Regions from separate parts of the Nocardioides sp. BGA-UO-ETr-FS32 genome, predicted to be linked through region 1. Evidence: riboswitches for the same ligand, from Rfam matches in the RefSeq annotation. Region 1 holds a riboswitch; the other holds the start of a gene.
The links. A riboswitch is a leader RNA that binds a small molecule or an ion and turns the genes downstream of it on or off. The one in region 1 is predicted to bind cobalamin.
Positions count from the first base shown of each region.

Region 2: another riboswitch for cobalamin. It lies ahead of cobN (cobaltochelatase subunit CobN); the one in region 1 lies ahead of AC57BS_RS25300 (VWA domain-containing protein).

Region 1 covers NZ_JCAQOX010000017.1:1,073,010-1,080,031, forward strand. The annotation lists gene cobBC (bifunctional hydrogenobyrinic acid a,c-diamide synthase/histidinol phosphate aminotransferase CobBC) at 1-288, opposite strand, end outside; gene cobO (cob(I)yrinic acid a,c-diamide adenosyltransferase) at 306-920, opposite strand; gene bluB (5,6-dimethylbenzimidazole synthase) at 920-1,561, opposite strand; gene AC57BS_RS25300 (VWA domain-containing protein) at 1,558-3,642, opposite strand; cobalamin riboswitch at 3,669-3,804, opposite strand; gene cbiE (precorrin-6y C5,15-methyltransferase (decarboxylating) subunit CbiE) at 3,823-5,037, shown strand; gene AC57BS_RS25310 (NACHT domain-containing protein) at 5,253-7,022, opposite strand, start outside.
Region 2 covers NZ_JCAQOX010000014.1:25,989-33,010, reverse strand. The annotation lists gene cobN (cobaltochelatase subunit CobN) at 1-3,414, opposite strand, end outside; cobalamin riboswitch at 3,441-3,579, opposite strand; gene AC57BS_RS09995 (ferredoxin-like domain-containing protein) at 3,624-4,448, shown strand; gene AC57BS_RS09990 (hypothetical protein) at 4,548-4,892, opposite strand; cobalamin riboswitch at 4,931-5,006, shown strand; gene AC57BS_RS09985 (precorrin-8X methylmutase) at 5,058-5,711, shown strand; gene AC57BS_RS09980 (precorrin-2 C(20)-methyltransferase) at 5,708-7,022, shown strand, end outside.

The DNA.
Region 1 (7,022 bases):
CCCGTCACCACCGATCTGCCCGTCGTACAGGCCCATCACACCCTCGATGACAGCGAGGTCCGCGCCGGCAGCGCCGTGGAGGAGGAGGGGTACGAGGCGCTCCTCCCCGACGAGGTGCGGGTCGAGGTTGCGGCCGGGGCGGCCGGTGGCGAGCGCGTGGTAGCCGGGATCGATGTAGTCGGGGCCGACCTTGTGGCCGCTGACGGTGTGGCCTGCGCGGGCGAGCGCGGCCATCAGCCCGGTGGCGACGGTGGTCTTGCCGTGGCCGGACGCGGGCGCGGCGACCATCAGGCGGGGGAGGCGCGTCACCACTCGATGCCTCGCTGGCCCTTCTGCCCGACGTCCATCGGGTGCTTGACCTTGGTCATCTCGGTGACGAGGTCGGCGGCCTCGACGAGTCGCGGGTCGGCGTTGCGGCCGGTGATGACCACGTGCTGACGACCGGTCCTCGACGTCAGCGAGGACACGACGTCGTCGACGTCGACCCAGCCCCACGTCATCGGATAGGTGAACTCGTCGAGGACGTAGAGGTCGTGCCGCTCCTCGACCAGCGCCCGCTTGATCTCGGCCCAGCCCTCGGCGGCAGCCGCGGCGTGGTCGTCCTCGCTGCCGCCCTTGCGCGACCACGACCAGCCGGAGCCCATCTTGTGCCAGGTGACCGGCCCGCCCTCGCCGGTCTGCGTGTGCAGCTCGCCGAGGCGCTCGAGGACGGTCTGCTCGCCGATGCGCCACCTGGCGGACTTCACGAACTGGAAGACCCCGATGTCGAAGCCCTGGTTCCACCCGCGCAGCGCGAGCCCGAAGGCCGCGGTCGACTTGCCCTTGCCGTCGCCGGTGTGGACGGCGAGCAGCGGGCGGTTGCGGCGCTGGCGCGTGGTGAGGCCGTCGTCGGGGACGGTGGTCGGTACGCCCTGCGGCATCAGGCCCTCCAGCTGTCGACGTGGACGGCTTCGTCGAGGGTGCGACCCCGGCGCCAGCCGTGGCGTACGAGGTCGGGCACCTCCTGCAGCTCCGTCACCGGACCGAGGCAGAGCCACGCGACCGGGCGTACGCCGTCGGGCAGGCCGACGAGGTCGGCGAGGAACTCCTCGCGGTAGAACGACACCCACCCGACGCCGAGTCCCTCGGCGGTGGCGGCGAGCCAGAGGTTCTGGATGGCCAGGCAGGTGGAGTAGAGGCCGGTGTCGGCGATCGCGTGGCGGCCGAGCACGTGCTGCCCGCCGCGGGACTCGTCATAGGTGACGACGACGCCGAGCCCTGACTCGCGGATGCCTTCGACCTTGATCTTCTCGAAGGTCTCGCGTCGCTCCGGCGGCAGCTCGGCGGCGAACGTACGCCGCTCGGTCTCGACGTGCTCGGCGAACGCCTCGCGGGTCCCGTCGTCGAAGACGAGCACGAAGTCCCACGGCTGCGAGTGCCCGACGCTGGGTGCGTGGTGCGCCGCCTCGAGCACGCGTCGCAGCCGGCCCAGGTCGACGGTCTCGCCGCTGAACTCCGCCCGTACGTCGCGCCGGCGGGCGATGACGTCGTAGAGGTCCTGGCTGAGCGTCTGCGGGCTCATGCGGCGCGGGCCAGGCCGGCGAGCGCCTGCGCGCTGACGTCGGCGATCGGCAGGTGGGTCGCCCGCATGGCCTGCGCGAGTGCGCCGGCGAGGCCCATCCGCATCGGGCCCTGCTCGCAGTCGACGACGACCGCGGTCGTCCGGTGCTCGGCGATCCATTGCGCGGCCTGTCGGCTGCGCGCGACCGCGTCCTGGCCGTGGGTGGCGCGGCCGTCGGTGATCACGATGAGCAGCGGGCGCCGGCGCGGGTCGCGTACGGCCTCGACGCGCAGCACCTCGGCCGCGGTGAGCAGGCCCTCGGCGAGCGGCGTACGCCCTCCCGCCGGCAGCTCGGCCAGGCGTCGGGCGGCGATGTCGACCGAGTGGGTCGGCGGCAGCGCGACCTCGGCGCCGTCGCCGCGGAAGGTGACCAGCCCGACCTTGTCGCGGCGCTGGTAGGCGTCGAGCAGCAGGCTGAGGATCGCGGTCTTGACCTGCTCCATCCGCTTGCGCGCGGCCATCGACCCGGACGCGTCGACGCAGAAGAGCACGAGGTTGGCCTCGCGTCCCTCGCGTCGTGCGGTCCGGAGGTCGGTGGGCTCGAACCTGAGCCGCCCACCGGTCCTGCCGCGAGCCTGCTGGTGCGGAGCGGCGGCGCGGATCGTCTCGACCAGGTGCAGCCCGCCGGTGCCCTGCGGGTCGGCCCCGATGCGCCGGCCGTTGGAGGTCAGCGCCCGGCTCCGCTTGCCCGACTCGCCCGCTCCCGTGCCGTGGACCTCGAAGCGCCGCACCTTGTAGGGATCCGCGGCCCCGATGACACTCTCCATCGCCAGTCGAGTAGCCCCATCCTCACTCGTCGGTCGAGTAGCCCCCGAGGAACGAGGGGGCGTATCGAGATCCCGGTCGCCCTCACTCGGTGGTTCACCTTCATTCGGTGGTCGAGTAAGGCCGTCCTCATTCGCTGGTCGAGTAGCCCCCGAGGAACGAGGGGGCGTATCGAGACCCTCTCCCTCAGAGTCCCCCTCGCCATCCCCCTCCGGCTCCGGCGGTAGGGGCGGCTCCGGCTCCGGCTCCTCATCCCCCAGCACCGCATCGAGCAGCTCCTCGTCCAACCCCGGCGCATCGAACGGATTCCTCCGTCGGCGGTGCGGCAGCGCGAGCAGCGCAGCCTGGCGGATGTCGACCTTGGTAACGGTGGTCCTCCCGTTCCACGCCGCGTGCGCCACCGCCGTACGCGTGGTGACGATGTCGGCGCGCATCCCGTCGACCTCGAAGGCGGCGCACACCTCGGCGACCTTGGTGAGCACCGCATCGGTGAGCTCGACCTCGGGGAGCAGCTTGCGGGCGGAGGCGATCCGATCGGTCAGCGCGCGCTCCGCGTCGGCGTACGCCTCGACGAAGGCAGCCGGGTCGGCGTCGAAGGCCAGCCGGCGGCGTACGACCTCGGCGCGCAGCTGCGGGTCGCGCGGCGCGGCGATCTCGACGGTGAGGCCGAAGCGGTCGAGGAGCTGGGGGCGGAGCTCGCCCTCCTCGGGGTTCATGGTGCCGACGAGCACGAAGCGGGCGGCGTGCGCGACCGAGACGCCGTCGCGCTCGACGGTGGAGCGGCCCATCGCGGCGGCGTCGAGCAGCAGGTCGACGAGGTGGTCGTGGAGCAGGTTGACCTCGTCGACGTAGAGGATGCCGCGGTGCGCGCGGGCGAGGAGGCCGGGGTCGTACTCCGCGACGCCGTCGGCCAGCACCTTGGACAGGTGGAGCGAGCCGAGCACGCGGTCCTCGGTGGCGCCGACGGGCAGCTCGACGAGGCGTACGGGCCGGGTCTCGGTCTCGGCGTCGAGCGGCCAGCGCTGTTCGGGGCCCGGGCCGTCGGGGGAGACGTCGCCGGGCCGGCTCGAGAACCGGTCGCCGGCGACCACCTCGATCGGCGGCAGCACGGAGGCGAGGGCGCGCACGGTGGTGGACTTCGCCGTGCCCTTCTCGCCGCGCACGAGGACGCCGCCGACCTCGGGGGAGATCGTTGTGAGGACCAGCGCGAGGGTCATGTCGTCGCGGTGGTCGGCCGTGGAGGGGACGACGGCGGACAGGGGGTACTGCAGTGGCATGGGGGCTCCCGCTCTCGTTGCCAGCTTCGTTTGGATGGCGGGAGGCCGGTCTTCGGACTTCCGAGGTCGTGCCTCGGTCACCGCAGCGGGCCCTGTGCCGGATTCTCACCGGCTTCCCAGATTCTCCCCAGACTTCGGGGCACCTCTCGCCTTGTCCGCGTCACGATAGCGTCTGCGGCCATGTCGTCCACCGGGGTGCCCAGCGAGGTCGTGGTCGTCGGGATCGGCGCCGACGGCTGGGCCTCGCTGCCCGAGTCCTCGCGGTCACTGGTGCTGGATGCGGCTGTGCTGTGGGGCGGGTCGCGCCACCTGTCGCTGGTGCCCGCGGTGCCCGATCAGGTGCGGGTGCCGTGGCCGTCGCCGCTGTCTGCGGGCCTGCCGTCGCTGCTTGCCGAGTACGCCGGGAGCCCCGTCGTCGCGCTGGCGTCGGGGGACCCGCTGGTGTCGGGGATCGCGACGACGCTGCTCGACCTGGGCGCGCCCGTACGCGTGGTGCCGGCCGTGTCGTCGGTGGCGCTGGCCCGGGCGCGGATGGGGTGGTCGGCGGAGTCGTGTGTGGTGGTCTCGCTGGTGGGGCGGCCGGTGTCGCTGGTGGCGCGGGAGCTCGCGCCGGGGCGGCGGATCCTGGTGCTGTCGTCTGATGCGTCGACGCCTGCTGCGGTCGCGTCGCTGCTGACCTCGTCGGGTTGGGGCGCGTCTTCCATGACGGTCCTCGGGGACCTGGGCTCGTCGTCCGAGTCGTCGGGCTCGGGCATCGCCTCGTCGTGGTCGGGCTCGTCGCCGAAGCTGAACGTCATCGCCCTCGAGGTTGTCGGAAACGGTCCCGCCTCCTGGGCGCCGGGCCTCACCGACGACGCCTTCGAGCATGACGGCCAGCTCACCAAGCGCGACCTCCGCGCCTCCGCTCTGGCCCGCCTGATGCCCGCTCCTGGTCAGATCCTCTGGGACGTCGGCGCCGGCGCAGGGTCGGTCGGCATCGAGTGGATGCGCGCCCACCCGTCGTGCCTCACCTTCGCCATCGAGTCAGACCCGGTACGCGCCGACCGGATCATGCGCAACGCCCAGGCGCTGGGCGTGCCCGACCTTCAGTTGGTGATCGGCCGCGCGCCGGATGCCCTCGAAGGGCTGCCCGCCCCGGAGGCGATCTTCATCGGTGGCGGCGCCACTCGCGAAGGGGTTCTCGAAACTTGCTTGAGCTCAATCAAGCCCGGTGGCCGCCTCGTCGTCCATGGCGTCACTCTGGAGACCGAGATGCTGCTGGCCAAGGCGTACGCCGACCACGGCGGCGAGCTCATCCGCGTGGGCGTGGAGAGGGCTGCCGCGATCGGAGGCTTCACGGGCTGGACGCCAGCCCGCGCGGTAACGCAGTGGGCTTGGGACAAGGCTGAGAACTGAGGCACGGGACCAGCGTCGCTTCGCCCAGAATGACGCACGCGAGGCGGGCGAGGCTCACGGGCGCTCAGGCTTCTACGGCGCGGCGCTCTTTCGACGGGCTGGGCGGGGCGTGGTGTCCGGGGACGGGCTTACCGGTGTCTGGCCGGCTAGGGGTACCGCGAGTCTGGCCAGCGGCGGAAGCAGAGTCAGGACGACAAGTTGGTGGACGCTGCAATTCAGCGAGTTCGAGCGGTCGCTTCGAGGAGCGACGTCGCCGCGGACACGGCGGCGTTGAGGGTGAGGTCGCGGACGAGGATGGGCGGCTCGTGGCAGTTGAGGAGGTTGAGGCAGTGCTCGATGAGGTCGGGGTCGTTGTCGGTGCGCGGGATAGAGGTCATCAGTGTTGATAGCTGAACCGCCTCGGTGAACGGGGTCGTGGGGGCGGTGGCATATCGGCGGACCGTGTGTGCTGCGTCGGCGTCTGTGGCAAGGCGTCTACGTGCGTGACGGATGACTGCGGGCTCGAACATGGAGTCGTCGTCGGTGCTGCCAAAGAGGTGTAGGAACGAGGTCGTGACATAGGGGACGAGTTCGGCTGGAGCGGCGGCGAATGCGACGGCGATGGCGGTTTGGGGGTGCGGACGTCTGCGACGGCGTCGCGGGCTGCCCTCGGGGTGGATTTCGGGCATGTCGGGGCCGGGATCGGCCGGTATCCCGGGGCCCATGGCGTCGCGGCGGTGGCGTGCGTTGTCGATGTCTTGCTTCTGCGCGATCCAGAGCTCTTGAACCGCTGGATGCGTAGGTTGGAGGACCGCAAGCGTTTCGAAGAGTGCGTCGCCGAATCCTTCTGGAGCTGTTTCGGTCCCGAACCGAGATGTGACGAGCTCGATGAGGGCGGACTCGTCAATGTTGTAACGCAGAGGGTCTTGCGCCATCAGGACGGCCAAGTCGCGAAGATGGTTGCTGGTGTGGATGTTCGCGCCTACGGCTTCAGTGACTTCTTGTCGGTTGCGGGTGGGGTCGGTGACGAACCAGTTCAAGATCGCGTCCTTGGCGAGAAGCGCAGCGTTTTCGTTCACCCGGTGGCGTAGTTGTTCGTCGATTGCCGGGAAGTGCCGGGCGACCGTTGCAAGGGCGTCCCACAAGGCTGCGGAGGTCTCGTCAAATTCGTGTCCTTTGATGTGTTCGAAGAGGTCGTCCCCGAAGTCGTGGCGGAGGTCGTCCCAGTTGGCTGCGACTTCGTGGACGAGGACGGCGTCAATCCCGGTCAGTGTGCCTTGAAGGGACACGGTTGTCGGGCGACCCGTGTTGACCTCGGTCTTGCCGACCATTTGTTTCCACGTCCGGGTGACGCACATACCAACCCAAGCTGCGCGGCGGCGTTCGTCGTGGTCGTATCCGTAACTGGCGGCGACGTCTGCGAGGTGGGTAACGGCGTCATCCAGTTCATCCGTGGAGATCGCGCCAGCCTGGTGTTGATGAACAAGCGCGCGGTGGTAGGCGAGGGACGCGATGGTCTTCACGTTGCCGGCGGCCTCGTCGGCCCATCCAGCGCAGGCTTGGACCGCGACGTGCGATGCGGCGGGGGTGGTGGCGAGTATTCGGTTCAGGTCGTACCGGATCGACGGGGGCGGTACGCGCAGTCTGGTAAGCAAGCGTTGAAGGGTGTCGTGGCGCCACCCAGGGTGGTCGGCGGAGGCGTAGAGCAGACCGGCGAGGTAACGGTTGGGGGAGGTGCGGTAGGCGCGTAGTGATGCGAGCGTGAGCCGGGCTCGGTCGTCAATTACGGCGCGGGAGGTGGGGCAGGTTGCTGTACGGGTGGCGAAGTTGAATTGCGTGTCGCCGTGCCAGGGGTCGTTGCTAGCGGCCAGGAGAGGCATCGCTTCTGCGGAGGTTTGCTCGACTATGCCGTCGCCGGCATCGTGGTCGGTCTGGATGAGCTCGTCGAGGCAGTCGGCCAGTGCTGACGCGACGATGTCAGGGCGAGCGAACCGAGGGCGCGTGAG
Region 2 (7,022 bases), on a different contig from region 1:
CGTCTCCTCTTGCAGCGTCCGCGTGCGGACCGCGTCGGGGGTGGTCGAGTCACCGACGTACGCCTTGGGGTCGCTGCCGGTCAGCGCGCGGACCGTGGCGACCATGCCGCCGTGGTACTGGAAGTAGTCGTCGCTGTCGGCGATGTCGTGCTCGCGGGTGTCGACGTTCTTGGCCGCGACCTTGATGCGGCGGTAGTTGGTGCGCATGTCGTCGGCCGCCGGCGCCCCGTCGAGGTCGCGGCCGTAGGCGAAGCCGCCCCACGCCGTGTAGACCTCCGCGAGGTCGTCGTCGCTGCGCCAGTTGCCCGACTCGACGACCTGGAGGATGCCGGCGCCGTACGAGCCGGGCTTCGAGCCGAAGATCCGCGTGGTCGAGCGCCGCTCGTCGCCGTGCGCGGCCAGGTCGGCGCGCGCGTGCGCCCGTACGTGGTTGTGCTCGTCGGGCTCGTCGAGGCCAGCCACGAGGCGTACGGCGTCGTCGAGCATCGCCACCACGTGCGGGAAGGCGTCGCGGAAGAACCCGGAGATCCGCACGGTGACGTCGATGCGCGGGCGGCCGAGCTCGTCGAGCGGGATGACCTGGAGGTCGTTGACCCGGCGCGACGCCTCGTCCCAGACCGGGCGTACGCCGAGCAGCGCGAGCACCTCGGCGATGTCGTCGCCGCTCGTGCGCATCGCGCTGGTGCCCCAGACCGAGAGGCCGACCGACTCGGGCCAGGTGCCGGTCTCGTCGACGTACTTCGCGACGAGCGACTCCGCCATCGCCAGCCCGGTCTGCCACGCGAGGCGGGACGGCACCGCGCGCGGGTCGACGGTGTAGAAGTTGCGGCCGGTCGGCAGCACGTTGACCAGCCCGCGCAGCGGCGAGCCCGACGGCCCGGCCGCGATGAAGCCGCCGTCGAGCGCGTGGACGACCGCGTCGAGCTCGTCGGTGGTGCGGGCCAGGCGCGGCACGACCTGGGTCGCCGCGAACTCCAGCACCCGCTGGACCTCGGGGTCGTCGTGCAGCTCCGCCGCGCGGGCGGGGTCCCAGTCGGCCTTGTCCATCTGCTCGACGAGGTCGCGCGCGATCGCCTCGATCGCATCGACGTCGGCGGTGGTCTCGATACGCCGCTCGTCCCTCGCGGCTACTCGACCAGCGATTTCTCCACTCGGTGGTCGAGTAGACCCCGAGGAACGTGGGGTCGTATCGAGACCCAGTCCCAATGCCGCGCGCAACCCCGGCACCGCCTGCGCCTGCCCCCCGAACACCTGCGCGGCCCGGAGGATCGCGAGCACCAGGTTGACCCGCGCCTCGCCGCTCGGCGCCTCGCCGAGCACGTGCAGGCCGTCGCGGATCTGCGCGTCCTTGATCTCGCAGAGCCACCCGTCGACGTGCATGATGAAGTCGTCGAACTCCTCGTCGTCCGGCTGCTCGTCGAGCCCGAGGTCGCGGTGCATCTCGGCGGCGTGCATGAGCTGCCAGATCTCGCCGCGGATCGCCGGCAGCTTGGCCGGGTCCATCGCGGCGATGTTGGCGTGCTCGTCGAGGAGCTGCTCGAGCCGGGCGATGTCGCCGTAGGACTCGGCGCGCGCCATCGGCGGCACGAGGTGGTCGACGATCGTCGCGTGGGCGCGGCGCTTGGCCTGCGCGCCCTCGCCGGGGTCGTTGACGAGGAACGGGTAGACCACCGGGAGGTCGCCGAGCGCGGCGTCGGTGCCGCAGCTGGCCGAGAGGGCGGCGTTCTTGCCGGGCAGCCACTCGAGCGAGCCGTGCTTGCCGAGGTGCACGACGGCGTCAGCCTTGAAGCCGTGCTCGAGCCAGCGATAGGCACCGAGGTAGTGATGGGTCGGCGCGAGGTCGGGGTCGTGGTAGATCGCGATCGGGTTCTCCCCGAACCCGCGCGGCGGCTGGATGAGCAGCACCACGTTGCCCGCAGGAAGAGTGGCAAGCACGAGATCGCCGGCGCCCCCATCCGATGACTCCGTGACGAAGAGCGAGCCGGGCGCCTCGCCCCACGCCTCGACCATGTCGGCGCGCAGGTCCGCGGGCAGGTCGGCGGTCCACGCGGCGTACTGCTCCGGCGTGATCCTCACGTGCGCGTCGGTCAGCTGCGCGTGCGTGAGCCACTCCTCGTCCTGGCCGCCCGCCGCGATGAGGGCGTGGATCAGCGCATCGCCGGCTGCGGTCTCGGCCTCCCTCTCGGTGGTCGAGTAGTCCGAGCGAGGAACGAGAGAGGACGTATCGAGACCTTCGAGACCATCCAGGATGTCCGTGACGACGTTCCCCTCGCCCAGGTCGTACCCCTCCTCCCGCAGCCTCCGCAGCATCCGGATCGCCGAGACCGGGGTGTCGAGCCCGACGGCGTTGCCGATACGCGCGTGCTTGGTGGGGTACGCCGACAGCACGAGGGCGAGCCGCTTCTCGGCGTTGGGGATCCGGCGCAGGCGGGCGTGCCTGACCGCGATGCCCGCCACGCGCGCGCACCGCTCGGGGTCGGCGACGTAGCGCGGCAACCCGTCGGCGTCGACCTCCTTGAAGGAGAACGGCGCCGTGATGATGCGTCCGTCGAACTCCGGGATCGCGATCTGGGTCGCGGAGTCCATCGGACTCACGCCGTCGTCGGACGCCTCCCACTCCGCGCGGCTGCTCGTGAGGCAGAGGCCCTGGATGATCGGGATGTCGAGCGCGGACATCCGCGCGACGTCCCACGACTCGTCGTCCCCGCCTGCGCTGGCGCCCGCGGGCACGCTGCCGCCGGCCGCCAGCACGGTGACGACCAGCGCGTCGAGCGTGCCGAGCGCGTCGTACAGCTCGTCGGGCGCGGACCGCAGCGACCCGGCGAAGACCGGTACGCCAACCGCCTGCCCCGTCGCGTCGATCGCGTCCGCGAGGGCGTGGGCGAATGCGGTGTTCCCACTGGCCTCGTGGGCGCGGTAGTAGAGCACCCCGACTCTCATCGCTGGTCGAGCAGCCCGCGAGGAACGAGCGGGCGTATCGAGACCCTCTCGCGCCGCAAACCCCCACTGCGGCAGCACCTGCGGCGGCTCGAACCCCTCCCCCGTCAGCAGCACCGTGTCGGAGAGGAACGCGTGCAGCTGCCGGAGGTTCGCCGGCCCGCCCTCGGCGAGGTAGCGGTGCGCCTCGGCAGCGACCCCCATCGGAACCGACGACAGCTCCATCAGCTCGGCGCTCGGCGACTGCTCACCTCCGAGGACGACGACGGGCTTCCCGGTCGCCGCGACGCGCGTGAAGCCGGAACACAGGTCTTCACGTGAGCCGAGCAGTCGGCCGACCACGAGGTCGCAGCCCTCGATCACCTCGGCCATCGACTGGTGGCCGGGCCGCGCCGGGTTGGCGAGCACGTAGTCGGCGCCGGACTCCCCCGCGCTCAGCAGGTCGGTGTCGGACGTGGACAGCAGTGCGATGCGCACGGATCCTCCTCGGGGTTCTCGCCCCTCTGATGGGATCCGCGTGGGCCAGTATCTGGCTGCGGGCCTGCACGCAGGCCCTCACAGTGGCGGAACCGCCCCGGACTGACACCGGGTTCCTGGGTTCCACGCGGAGTGGTGCGCACGACCCTAGCGGCAGCTGCTCTTCGCCGGGCGTATCGAGACCACGACGCCATGCCAAGATCGCCCCCGTGACCCAGCGGACCCGAGGCGACCTCTGCCCCGGCGTCTTCCGCCCGTGGCCCGCCGACGACGGCGCACTCGTACGCCTCCGCGTCCCCGGCGGCCGCCTCACCCGCACCACGCTGCTGGCGCTGCTCGACGTCGCGGAGGCGTACGGCGACGGGCAGGTCCACCTGACCAAGCGGGCCAACCTCCAGCTCCGCGCGCTCCCGCTGGTCGACGGTGACGTCCCGCCGGAGGTCGTCGAAGCGATCCGCGCCACCGGCCTGATCCCGCACCCCGACCACGAGCTCGTCCGCAACGTCCTCGTGTCGCCACTGACCGGGCTGCACGGCGGCCGCGCCGACCTCCGCCCGGTCACGGCCGAGCTCGACGATCGCATCTGCGCGACCCCGTCCCTCGCGAAGCTCCCGGGCCGCTTCCTGTTCGTCCTCGACGACGGCCGGGGCGACCTCACCTCGCGGACCTGCGACCTCGGCCTCGTCGCCCTCTCGGCCGACGAGGTCCAGCTCCGGATCGGGTCGTCCCGCTGGGGCCCGGTCGTCCCGCTGCACGAAGCCGCCGCCCGACTCACCGGCCTGGCCCGCGCCTTCCAGCAGGTCCGCGGCAGCGACGAGCAGGCGGCGTGGCACGTCGACGAGCTCCCGGTCGCGCCGGAGGCGCACGACGCCGACCCCCGCGCGCTCGTACGGTCCGAGCCTCCGGCGTACGGCGACATCGCCCCCAGCGTCAATCACATCGAGGTGGAGGCCGGAGTGCTTGAGCGAAAGTTTTCACTCACTCTCCCGGAGCACCTGGTCGTCACCCCGTGGAAGTCGCTCATCGCCCGCTGACCCGGGTCAGCGTGCACCATGCAGGCAGTTCGCGTGCTCGACGAACAAGTCCACGCTCAGCCGACGCCATCACGGCACGAACTGCCTTCATGGTGCTCGTCAGGCGTGCGCGTACGGCGGGATCAGCGCTCCGGCGACGACGCACGCCCAGCCGAGGAAGAGCCACGGGTAGTGCCGCCCCGTCGACGGCACCGGGCTGCGGATCTCGCGCAGCCGCCCGCGATAGCCGATCGCGGCGAGGACGCTGCCCCCGAGCGCGAGCGGTGGCCCGATCCAGAAAGCGGCGAGGCCGCTGCTCGACGCGAGGTAGGCGTACAGGCCTGCGATACCCAGACCTGCCGCGATGAGCGGGACGGCACTGCGCAGCAGCTGGTTGAGCTCCAGCTGCTTGACGGTGCGGTCGGCGGGATCCATGGCGACCGCACCGTATCCGGACATCCACATCTGCCCCTCCTGCCCTAGGCTGCCCCCGTCACGCGACGCAGGAACCCGGTGCGAGTCCGGGGCGGTTCCGCCACTGTCAGTCCCCCAGCCAGATCGGGGGCGAGCCAGACACTGCCCGCGCGGCGTTACCTGCCTACCCAGGGGCGCGAACCCCGAGGAGCCGTGATGAGCCTGCTTGCCCGACCGACCCGTCGCTACGACTACATCGCCAACGGGGCCGCGATCTACGACGAGTCGTTCGCGACGATCCGCCGCGAGGCCCGCTTCGACCACCTGCCCGCGGACGCGGAGCGCGTCGCCGTACGCATGGTCCACGGCGCCGGCCAGACCGACCTGACCGACGACCTGGTCATCCACCCGCGCCTGGTCAGCGCAGCGCGCGAGGCGCTCGACGGCGGCGCGCCGATCATCACCGACGCCCACATGGTCGCGTCCGGCGTCACCCGCGCCCGCCTCCCCCGCGACAACGAGGTGCTCTGCGCGCTGCACGACCGGCGTACGCCCGACCTCGCGATGCTGATGGGCACCACCCGCTCGGCCGCCGCGCTCTCGCTGCTCACCGACCGCCTCGAGGGCTCGGTGGTCGCGATCGGCAACGCTCCCACTGCGCTGTTCCACCTGCTCGAGATGCTGCTCGACGGAGCTCCGCGACCGGCCGCGATCGTCGGCGTACCCGTCGGCTTCATCGGCGCCGCCGAGTCCAAGCAGGCACTCGAAGAAGTGGACCTCGACATCCCCTACCTCACCGTCCGCGGCCGCCGCGGCGGCTCGGCGATGGCCGCCTCCGCCCTCAACGCGCTGGCCCAGGAGCGGGAGTGACCGGCCGGCTGTACGGCAGGCTCTACGGGGTGGGCCTGGGGCCCGGCGACCCCGAGCTGGTCACCCTCAAGGCCGCCCGGCTGATCCGCGACGCCGACGTGATCGCCTTCCACGCCGGCGTCGGCAAGCAGTCCAACGCCCGCCGGATCGCCGCCGACCTCATCCCGGGCACGGCGATCGAGGAGGAGCTCCGCTACCCCGTCACGACCGGCCCGACCGCGCACCCGGGCGGGTACGCCGGCGCGATGGCCGAGTTCTACGAGGAGTGCGCCTCACGTCTGGCCGCCCACCTCGAGCAGGGCCGTACGGTCGTCGTGCTGGCCGAGGGCGACCCGCTGTTCTACGGCTCGTTCATGTACCTCCACGACCGGCTCGCCCCGCGCTTCGAGACCGAGGTCGTCCCGGGCGTACCTGCCTTCGCCGCCGCCACCGCCGTCCTCGCCTCGCCGCTCGTGCGGCAGACCGACGTGCTCACCGTGCTGCCCGGCACCCTCCCCGTCCCCGAGCTCGCCCGCCGCCTCGCCGACACCGACGGCGCGATCATCATGAAGCTCGGCCGTCGCTTCCCCGGCGTCGTCGACGCGCTGCGCCAGGCCGGCAGGTTGGAGCACGCGCTGTACGTCGAACGCGCCTCGATGCCCGCCGAGCGCTGGATGCCCGTGGTCGACGTCGACCCCGCGACGGTGCCGTACTTCTCGCTGATCGTCGTCCCCGGCGACAGCGTCGCCGAGGACCCCGGCGGGAGAAGGCCTCCGGTCGCCGGTCGAGCAGCCCGCGAGGACCCACCCTCCCTCGGCGGTCGAGTAGCCCGCGAGGACTCACCCCCCCTCGGTGGTCGAGTAGCCCGCGAGGGACGAGCGGGCGTATCGAGACCCCACCCCCTCAAGGTCATCGGCCTCGGCCCCGGCCCCAATCGCTGGCTCACCGACGAAGCACGCGAGGCCCTGGCAGAGGTCGACCACGTCGTCGGCTACGCCCCGTACGTCCACCGTGTCCCCCAGCGCGAGGGCCTCACCCGCCACGCCTCCGGCAACACCATGGAGGTCGACCGCGCCCGCCTCGCGCTCGACCTCGCGCAGAGCGGCGAGCGCGTGGCCGTCGTGTCCGGCGGGGACGCGGGCGTCTTCGGGATGGCGAGTGCCGTGTTCGAGGCAGCGCTCGACTACCCAGACGTACCTGTCGAGGTCCTCCCCGGCGTCAGCGCGGTCCAGGCCGTCGCGGCCAAGGCCGGCGCCCCGATCGGCGCGGACTTCGCGGTCCTGTCGCTGAGCGACCGGCTCAAGCCGTGGCCGGTGATCGAGAAGCGCCTCC